3 regions of the Streptomyces sp. HUAS 31 genome follow, and region 3 is predicted to be linked to each of the others. Evidence: riboswitches for the same ligand, from Rfam matches in the RefSeq annotation. Region 3 holds a riboswitch; each other region holds the start of a gene.
What was found. A riboswitch is a leader RNA that binds a small molecule or an ion and turns the genes downstream of it on or off. The one in region 3 is predicted to bind cobalamin.
Positions count from the first base shown of each region.

Region 1: another riboswitch for cobalamin. It lies ahead of PGH47_RS12765 (prenyltransferase/squalene oxidase repeat-containing protein); the one in region 3 lies ahead of PGH47_RS34555 ((2Fe-2S) ferredoxin domain-containing protein).
Region 2: another riboswitch for cobalamin. It lies ahead of PGH47_RS28360 (ribonucleoside-diphosphate reductase subunit alpha); the one in region 3 lies ahead of PGH47_RS34555 ((2Fe-2S) ferredoxin domain-containing protein).

Region 1 is NZ_CP116353.1:2,893,226-2,896,491, reverse strand. It holds gene PGH47_RS12770 (SCO2322 family protein) at 1-367, opposite strand, end outside; gene PGH47_RS12765 (prenyltransferase/squalene oxidase repeat-containing protein) at 364-1,581, opposite strand; adenosylcobalamin-variant (AdoCbl-variant) riboswitch at 1,706-1,800, opposite strand; gene PGH47_RS12760 (alpha/beta fold hydrolase) at 2,382-3,266, shown strand, end outside.
Region 2 is NZ_CP116353.1:6,338,694-6,341,959, reverse strand. It holds gene PGH47_RS28370 (ATP-binding protein) at 1-172, opposite strand, end outside; gene PGH47_RS28365 (GNAT family N-acetyltransferase) at 329-835, shown strand; cobalamin riboswitch at 888-1,024, shown strand; gene PGH47_RS28360 (ribonucleoside-diphosphate reductase subunit alpha) at 1,150-3,266, shown strand, end outside.
Region 3 is NZ_CP116353.1:7,803,490-7,806,755, reverse strand. It holds gene PGH47_RS34560 (gamma-glutamyltransferase family protein) at 1-1,348, opposite strand, end outside; gene PGH47_RS34555 ((2Fe-2S) ferredoxin domain-containing protein) at 1,401-1,817, opposite strand; cobalamin riboswitch at 1,880-2,054, opposite strand; gene PGH47_RS34550 (short-chain fatty acyl-CoA regulator family protein) at 2,069-3,266, opposite strand, start outside.

The sequences.
Region 1 (3,266 bases), 4.9 Mb from region 3:
CACAGGCCGTACGGCGGGCGGGAGGCGTCTCGCCGGACGGGGCGTCGGCCGCCGTACCGAAGTCGATGACCAGGGCGATTCGCTTCTTGCCGTCCTCGGCGGGCGTCCTGGCGCAGATCACCGCGAACTCGGCCGCGCCCCTGGGCTGTGTCGCGTCCTTCGAGTCCTCGCTCACGGCGAACCGGAAGCCCTGGACGTCACCGTCGGAGGGGCGGGCGAGGGAGGGGCCCTGGGTGGCGTAGACCCACGTGTCGCCCTGGCGCTCCCAGAAGGACCAGTAGCGGTAGCCGGCCGCCTGCGCGCCCTGGGCCGCGCCGGTCAGCAGGACCAGCGCGGCCAGGAGCGGGGCGAGCACGCGGCGGATCACGCCTGGGGGCCCTTCTTGCGGCCGCTCAGCAGGAAGCCGATGCCGATGCCGACGACGAGGAAGATGCCGACGTACCACCAGACCCCGAAGGGACTGTCGTCCTTGGTCTTCTCCTCGTTCGTGGCCTTCGTCGCGGCCTGCGGTGCGGGGCCGGTGGCGTTGAGCTGCTTCACCAGGTCGGCGCCGCCGAAGTCGCGGGGGTCGGCGCCGGTGGCGTGGGCGGCGAGGATCAGCTGGGCGTAGGCGGCCGGGCCGCTCTGCTTCGCCCACTTCGCGGAGTTCTGCTCCAGCCAGCGCAGCGGCTTCTCGGCGGCGTCGGCACCGGAGAGAGCGGCCAGCGCGACGACCGCGTCGGCGGTGTTGCCGTAGTCGGGCTGGTCCTCGGCGCCGGGGAGGGTGGAGGTGAGGTGGCCGTCCTTGGCGAGGGCGTCGGTGAGGTAGGCGGCGCCGTTGACGGCGGCCTGCTGCGAGGACGGGTAGCCGCCGTCGGTGCAGTCCGCGGCGGGCGCGTCCTTGCCGGGGCTCACGACGAGGCCCTTGCCGAGCGAGCCGAGGACGCCGGCCGCGGTGGCGTCGGCGTTGGCGAGCAGTTTGCCCTTCTTGTCGGGCTGGAAGGCGAAGGCGCCGCCGTCGTCGTCCTTGCAGGGCAGGGCGAGCTCGTTGAGGGCGTCGTAGGCCGTCTTCCCGTCCTTGCGTACGTCCGCCGGCTTCTCCCCGGCAGTGGTGAGCGCACCGATCACCACGGACGTGGAGTTGGTGTCGCTGGCCCCGCCCGGCATGTATCCCCAGCCGCCGTCCTTGTTCTGGACGGACTTCAGCCAGGTCACGGCCTTGGAGACGGCGGCGTCGTGCCCGCCGAGCGCGACCAGCGCCTGGACGGCGGCGGCCGTGTTGTTGGTGTCGACGAGGGTCTTGGCGTCGCAGTCGGCGCCGGCGTCGGCACGGTAGGGCGCGAAGGCCCCGTTCGCGCACTGCTGCGTGAGCAGCCAGTCCACGGCCTTCGGGGCGGGCTTCACCCCGACGGTGTTCTGAGCGAGCATCGCGAGGGACTGCCGCCAGACGCCGTCGTAGGTGGGATCGGTGGTGCCGTACAGCTCGGCGGGGTACGTGGGCTTCGGCGAGGCCGAGGGGGAGGAGTCGGCGGCTATGGCCGGCGCGGCCGCGCCGATCACGACGGCGGCGGCCAGGACCGCGGCGCTGCGACGGACGTACATGATCGGCGGGTGCCCTTCCCTAAGGGGAACCGGGCAGCACAGGGGAGACCCCGGCGGCTCGGCTCCGTATACCTCGACGGTGCCGCACTCCGGCGGACTGCCGGGGCACGTGAGCCGGTCACTTCCCGTACGCGGCGATCCGGCTCACCGGCCTTCGACGACGACCGGTTCACGGTTGCGGGTCAGCGCCGGATTTGCACCGGCTTTCCCACGTACGGGTGTGATGACGACGGCGACACTCTACCCGGGGGTAGGTGGGGGGCGAGAGGGGGCTGGGGGCGGCGGAGGCGGTCCGGTGCCGAGCGAGGTCGAGGGTGGCCGGTTCGGCTGGATTTCGCCCATGGATGTTGCAGGGGTTGCCGAGCTTCATGGTGGGCGTGTGCATGATCCCGGCCGGGGCATCGGCTCTTCCTCGCGGACGGATCGGTATCGGCCGACGTCAGGATGCGAGGCGTGTCGAGTGGCTCCATCATGTGGGTACTGCCCTCGGACCGCGTGATCGCCGCCCTTGGGCGTTGCGATCACAGAAGTGTCAAACCAAACATGGATTTTGCGCCGAATGGCTATCGGTGTGGCTGGAATGACCTGCCGGAGGGTGGGAATCCTCTACCGTTTGGTCGGTGCGAGCGGCCTGCGGGACGCGCAACCGTCACCCCGTGGCATTGCGTCTTACGGAAAACCCTTGGTCCGTCGCGAATGACGGCTGGTTTGTGTGTCGACTGGCGCTCTGACGGGCGGGATGCTGATTCTCTGGGTCCTGCTCCGGGCGGCCGCGGCGCTGGCGACGGGAGGCACACCTGGTGTTGGGAAGTGTCAAGAGCGGCGATGGCAGGCTGCTCTTCTTCGAGACGTCGGGGGACCCGAAGGGCCACCCGGTGTTCTTGCTGCATGGCACTCCGGGCAGCAGGGTCGGTCCGCGTCCACGGACCAGCGTTCTCTACAAGCTGGGCATCCGGCTCATCTCCTACGACCGGCCGGGGTACGGGGAGTCGCAGCGGTTAAAAGGCCGCGCTGTGCGTCACGCCGCCGCGGATGTGGCGGCCATCGCCGACCAGTTGAATCTTGGACCGTTTTCCGTGCTGGGCCGTTCTGGTGGCGGGCCGCATGCGTTGGCGTGTGCGGCGCTGCTTCCGGACAGAGTCGCCAGTGCTGCCGTTCTGGTCAGCATCGCTCCTCCCGATGCGGACGGGCTCGAATGGTTCGAGGGGATGGCCCCGTCCAACGTCATCGCCTACAAGGCCGCCCGAGCGGCTCTCCGCGATGGTTCCGAGGAGTGCCTGGAAAAGCTCAAGGCCAACCTGGCCAGCAACGCGGATGCCATTCGTGACAAGCCGGAGTCACTGCTGGGGTTACTGACTCCGGAGATGCCCACGGCAGACAAGGCTGTGGTGGGACACGGTGGGATCCGCGGCCTGCTCCTCGCCAACTACGAGACCAGTGTGGTGCGCTCCTCGTTCGGCTGGCTCGACGACGTGCTGTCCTTCCGACGGGACTGGGGCTTTGAGCCGGGCAAGATCGTCGAAGTCCCGCTGCTGCTTTGGCACGGTGAGCACGACACCTTCTCGCCCGTCGGTCACTTCCGATGGCTTGCCGAACGCATTCCCTCAGCGACTGCCGTGCTGAAGCCAGGGGCGGCTCACTTCGCCGCGCTGCCGGCCGTACCGGAAATACTCGCTTGGCTTCGC
Region 2 (3,266 bases), 1.5 Mb from region 3:
ACTTCTTGGGGCGGGCGGTTCCACCGCGTGCCTCCAGGCGGATCGCCATCTTGTGCCGGTGGCCCACGAACCCCTGTCTGACCCGGTCGGCCGCCCGCCTCGGAGCCAGCGTCGCCATCGGCGCGTTGCGCGGCCGCTTCTTGCCGGGCGGACTGCCGACGACCCTCGTCATCGTTCGTCTCCTTCCGAGAACGGCTCTCGAAACGGAGCGACCGCGGGGCGCCGACACCTATCTCCATGGAAGCACTCCCGGAACTCCCCGCAACCCGGCGGCCCTCGGCGGAAAACCCCGGGCCCGCCCACCCGGCCGTCCGGCAGACTCGGGCCCATGGACATCGCGATCCGCCCGGCGGAACCCGACGAGTTCGACGCGCTCGGCGAGATCACCGCCCGGGCCTATCTCCACGACGGACTCCTCGACTTCGGCGAGAGCGACGAGTACCTCGGCGAGCTCAGGGACGTGGCCAAGCGCGCGGCCGCCGCCGAGGTGCTCGTGGCCGTCGCGGACGGCCGGCTGCTGGGCGGGGTGACCTTCGTGCCGAGCGGCGGCCCCATGGCCGACATCGCGCGCTCCGGCGAGGCCGAGATCCGGATGCTCGCCGTCGACCGGGCGGGCCGCGGACGCGGCGCCGGCGAGGCCCTCGTCCGCGCCTGCGTCGACCGCGCCCGGGCCACGGAGGGCTGCGTACGGATCGTCCTGTCGACCCAGCGCACCATGCACGGCGCCCACCGCATCTACGAACGGCTGGGTTTCGTTCGTACACCCGAGCGGGACTGGAATCCGATCCCGCAGCTCGTCGACATCACTCTCCTCACCTATGAGTTGACGCTCTGAAACCAGCGCGACACAACATCTGGGGGTGGCGTGGCGGGTGAGCACAAGATGTATGCTCATGCTCGCTGTCGCCGCAGGGGAATCCGGTGCGAATCCGGAACTGTCCCGCAACGGTGTACTTGTGCATGTCTGTTCCCACAGTTGTGCACAGGAGTCAGTCCGAGGACCTGCCGACAGCGCGCCCGGCCGACCGGCCGGTGCGCCCTGACGTCCGGGCCTCGTGGAATGGGCCGGTGGACGCGACGCCGCGTGCGCTCGTGTGCTGCCCCCTGCCCTCCGCAAGGCCCCCGTGCCGAGCGAGGGAGAGCCCCCACGTGACCATCGCGCCAGCAGATCCGGCCTCAGTCGTCCCATCGGTCCCGACCGACGCGGACGCCCCCGGAACCGCGTTGCTGCGGCTCCTGGCCGAGCTGACCGCCGACCTCCCCGACGCCGACCCCGGCCGGGTCGCCGCCGCCGCGCTGCGCGGCCGGTCCGCCCGGGCCGACGAGGCGGAGCTGCGCGAGCTGGCCACCGAGGCGGCGGCCGGTCTCATCTCCGAGGACCCCGCCTACAGCAGGCTCGCCGCCCGGCTGCTGACCATCTCCATCGCCGCCGAGGCCGCCTCGCAGGGTGTGACGTCCTTCACCGAGTCGGTCGCGGTCGGCCACCGCGAGGGCCTCATCGCCGACCGCACGGCCGAGTTCGCGCGTCTGCACGCGGCCCGCCTGGACGCCCTGGTCGACACGGCCGCCGACGACCGTTTCGGCTACTTCGGCCTGCGCACCCTGCACAGCCGGTACCTGCTGCGGCACCCCATCACCCGCAAGGTGATCGAGACGCCCCAGCACTTCATGCTGCGTGTCGCCGCCGGTCTCGCCGAGGACGACACCACCCGCTCCGTCGACGAAGTCGCCGCGCTCTACGGCCTGATGAGCCGCCTCGACTACCTGCCGTCCTCCCCCACGCTCTTCAACTCCGGCACCCGGCACCCCCAGATGTCGTCCTGCTACCTCCTGGACTCCCCCAAGGACGAGCTCGACTCCATCTACGACCGCTACCACCAGGTCGCCCGCCTGTCGAAGCACGCCGGCGGCATCGGCCTGTCGTACTCCCGCATCCGCTCCCGGGGTTCGCTGATCCGCGGCACCAACGGGCACTCCAACGGCATCGTCCCGTTCCTGAAGACGCTGGACGCCTCGGTCGCCGCCGTGAACCAGGGCGGCCGGCGCAAGGGCGCGGCCGCGGTCTACCTGGAGACCTGGCACTCCGACATCGAGGAGTTCCTGGAGCTGCGGGACAACACCGGTGAGGACGCCCGCCGTACGCACAACCTGAACCTCGCGCACTGGATCCCGGACGAGTTCATGCGCCGGGTCAACGCCGATGCCCAGTGGTCCCTGTTCTCCCCCGCCGACGTGCCCGAGCTGGTCGACCTGTGGGGCGAGGAGTTCGACGCGGCCTACCGCAAGGCCGAGGAGCGAGGGCTCGCGCGCAAGACCATCCCGGCCCGCGATCTGTACGGCCGCATGATGCGCACCCTCGCGCAGACCGGCAACGGCTGGATGACCTTCAAGGACGCCGCCAACCGCACCGCCAACCAGACGGCCCTGCCGGGCCATGTCGTGCACTCCTCCAACCTCTGCACGGAGATCCTGGAGGTCACCGACGACGGCGAGACGGCGGTCTGCAACCTGGGTTCGGTCAACCTCGGCGCCTTCGTGACCGGCGGCGAGATCGACTGGGAGCGCCTGGACGAGACGGTCCGCACGGCCGTCACCTTCCTCGACCGAGTCGTCGACATCAACTTCTACCCGACCGAGCAGGCGGGCCGCTCCAACGCCAAGTGGCGGCCGGTGGGCCTTGGCGCGATGGGCCTCCAGGACGTCTTCTTCAAGCTGCGGCTGCCGTTCGACTCGGCCGAGGCGAAAGAGCTCTCCACGCGCATCGCCGAGCGGATCATGCTCGCCGCGTACGAGGCGTCCGCCGACCTCGCCGAGCGCAGCGGACCGCTGCCGGCCTGGGAGAAGACCCGTACCGCCCAGGGTGTGCTGCACCCCGACCACTACGGCGTCGAGCTCACCTGGCCGGAGCGCTGGGCGGCGCTGCGCGAGCGGATCACGACAACGGGCCTGCGCAACAGCCTGCTGCTCGCCATCGCGCCGACCGCCACCATCGCCTCCATCGCCGGTGTCTACGAGTGCATCGAGCCGCAGGTGTCCAACCTGTTCAAGCGCGAGACGCTCTCCGGCGAGTTCCTCCAGGTCAACTCCTACCTGGTCGACGAGTTGAAGGCGCTGGGCGTCTGGGACGCCCGCACCCGCGAGGCGCTGCGCGAGGCCAACGGCTCGGTGCAGGACTTCGCCTGGATCCCGGCGGACGTCCGGGCGCTGTACCGCACTGCTTGGGAGATCCCGCAGCGCGGCCTGATCGACATGGCGGCGGCCCGCAC
Region 3 (3,266 bases):
GGGTGCCGAGCGGGAAGCCCAGCTCGGGCACGACCGGGTTGGACTGGAGCCAGCCGCCGCTGGGGGTCGCCGCGATCATGTTGCCCCAGCGGTCGACGACGTCGATGTGGCAGGTGTCTCCCCGGGTCCCGCCGTCGGCGGCGACATCGGGCTCGCCCGGCACCGGGGACGTGGGGCTCTTGGCGACGGTCGGCTCCCCGGCGCCCGGCGCGACCGAGCCGGGCCGGGCGGCGGCCGCCACGCGCGCGTGGGCGCACAGTCGCGGGTCACGCCCGCCGGGGCTGCCGGGCCGCAGCTCGTGCGAGGCCTTCTCACCGATCAGCTCCCGCCGGGCGGCGTTGTACTCGTCCGACAGCAGGTCGGTCAGCGGCACCTCGGCCGCGTCGCCGTACCAGGCCTCCCGGTCGGCCATGGCCAGCTTGCAGCCCTCGATCAGCAGGTGGACGTAGTCGGCGGACCCGTACCGCGGCAGCTCGGGCGGGAGCAGCGCGAGCTGCTGGAGGAGGACGGGGCCCTGGCTCCAGGGGCCGGCCTTGCACACGGTCCAGCCGTTCCAGTCGTACGTCGCCGGCGCCTCGTAGGTCGCGGACCAGCCGGCGAGGTCGGCGGCCGTGAGCGTGCCGGAGTGCCGCTCACCGCTGGTGTCCATGGTCGGGCGGCCGGCCTGCCGTACGAGGGCCTCGGCGATGAAGCCGGAGCGCCACACCGCGCGCGCGGCCTCGATCTGGGCGATGCGGTCGCCGGCGTCCGCGACCTCGTCGAGCAGACGCTTCCAGGTGGCGGCGAGGGCGGGGTTGCGGAACGGCTCCCCGGGGCGGGGCGCCCGGCCGCCCGGCAGATACACCTCGGCCGACGAGGTCCACTCCGTCTCGAACAGCTCCCGCACGGTCTCCACGGTCTCGCCGACCCGCTCCACGGGCGCGTGCCCGTGCTCGGCGTACTCGACGGCGTACCGCAGCACCTCCGCGAGCGGCTGGGTCCCGTGGTCCCGCAGCAGCAGCATCCAGGCGTCGAAGGCGCCGGGCACGGCGGCGGCCAGCGGCCCGGTCCCCGGCACCAGCTCCAGTCCGAGTTCCCGGTAGTGCGCGACGGTGGCCCCGGCCGGCGCCGGCCCCTGCCCGCACAGCACCCGTACCTCGCCGCCCGCCGGGGCGAGAAGGATCGGCACCTCGCCGGCCGGGCCGTTCAGGTGCGGCTCGACCACGTGCAGCACGAACGCGCCCGCCACGGCGGCGTCGTACGCGTTGCCCCCGCGCTCCAGCACGGCCATCGCGGACTGCGAGGCGAGCCAGTGCGTGGAGGACACCATGCCGAAGGTGCCCTGAAGGGTGGGACGGGTGGTGAACATCGGGTCTCTCACCTCGCTGTCGCGCGGATCGGTCCTTCCGATCTTCAGGCACTCACTGTTCGGGCTTCAACCTTTTGGCGTCCGCGGCCCGCCGGGGCGGTGTGAAGGTGTAGAGGTCGAGCACGTCGGGGCAGGGCGCGACGCCGGGGCCGCCGGCCCGGACCCAGGTGATGATGTCCTCGGTGGCGTCGGGGTCGTTGACGAGGCCGAGCCAGACGGGGCGGGCGCCGGCCGCGCGGGCGGCGGCGGACGGCTGGACGACGATCACGTTGGCGTGTTCGCACACGTCGAGGCAGTCGGAGACGCGCACGGGCACATTGTCGGCGAGGCGCGCGGTCTGCTGCGCGTGGTCGACCCCGGTCACCTTCGGGGTGCCGCAGCAGCAGTCCCGGCAGACGACGACACGGCAGGGCGCGGGCGCGGCGGTGGGTGCCGGGGGTTCGGTGGGCGCGGGACGGGAGGGGAGCACGGGCCTGCCTCGGGTGTCGGGGCTCGTACGCGGAGCCTGGCCTACGGACGTCCTCCCCGCCCGGGGGCGCGGAGGTGCCAGCAGGTCTTCGGACTCGGGTTCGTCCGGTCGGGGCGCCTTCCCGGTCTCCCAGTGGCGCGTGCCCCGCCCGTCCCCCTCACCGCTGCGCGTCAGTTCCGGATTCGCACCGGATTCCCTGGCCTCGGATGTGGCTCGACTGGCCCGCCGAGGCTATCAACTCCTCGTGCCGCTCAACTCGTGCGCCCGGTCACGGGGTACGGCACGAAGGTGCTGGTGTTCTCGTCGATGCGCAGGGTCCGCCCGAGGGGCGGCGTGGCCCGCTGCGGGCAGTCGAGGCGTTCGCACACGCGGCAGCCCATGCCGATCGGGGTGGCGGCCAAGGGGCTGGTGAGGTCGAGGCCGTCGGAGTAGACGAGGCGGTGGGCGTGCCGGATCTCGCAGCCGAGGCCGATGGCGTACGTCTTGCCGGGCTCGCCCCAGCCGCCGCGGTGCCGGGTGACCGCGCGGGCGGCCCACAAGTACCTTTGCCCGTCCGGCATTTCGGCGACCTGTACATGGATCCGGCCGGGCGCGGCGAACGCCTCGTAGACGTTCCACAGCGGGCAGGTGCCGCCGCCCCGGGAGAAGTGGAACCCGGTCGCGGACTGCCGCTTGGACATGTTGCCGGCCCGGTCGACCCGCACGAAGGAGAAGGGCACTCCGCGCAGGCGCGGGCGCTGGAGGGTGCTGAGCCGGTGGCAGACGGTCTCGTAGCCGAGGCCGTGGCGGTCGGTGAGCCGCTCGATGTCGTAGCGGACCTCCTCGGCCGCCGCGTGGAAGGCGGTGTACGGCAACACCAGTGCGGCGGCGAAGTAGTTGGCGACGCCGATGCGGGCCAGGGTGTGGGCGGGCGAGCCGGCCGGGAAGTCCTCGGCGGCGTGCCGGTCCAGTTCGCCGGCGTGCTCCAGCAGCGCGAGCTGGGTCGCCATGCGGAAGGCCCGCTGGCCGGGGCGCAGTCGGGTCGACAGGTGGAGGGTGCGGGTCGACGCGTCGTAGTGGTGGAGCCGGTCGCCGGAGCCGGTGGGCGGGCGGTTCCCCCGGGCCTCGGCCTCTCGGACGGCGTGGGTGTCGGCGAGGCGGATCCCGTGGGCGTCGGCCAGGCGGGCGGTCAGGGCCCGGAGGACCTCGCCGGGCCGGATGCCGATCCGCTCGGCGAGCTGCTCGGCCGCGAGGTCGGTGTCGTGGAGGTAGTTCCGGCGGCGGTAGAAGAAGTCGCGGATCTCCTCGTGCGGCGAGCGGGGTGCCGCGTCGGCGGTGTCGCGGCCGTCGGGCCCCGCGAGCCGCTCGGACAGCAGTTGGTTGCGGCGGCCCAGATCGAGCAGGACCTGCGCGACCGCGGGCATGCGCGAGGCCAGTTCGGCGAGGTCGGTCGGGGAGACCCGGGCGGCG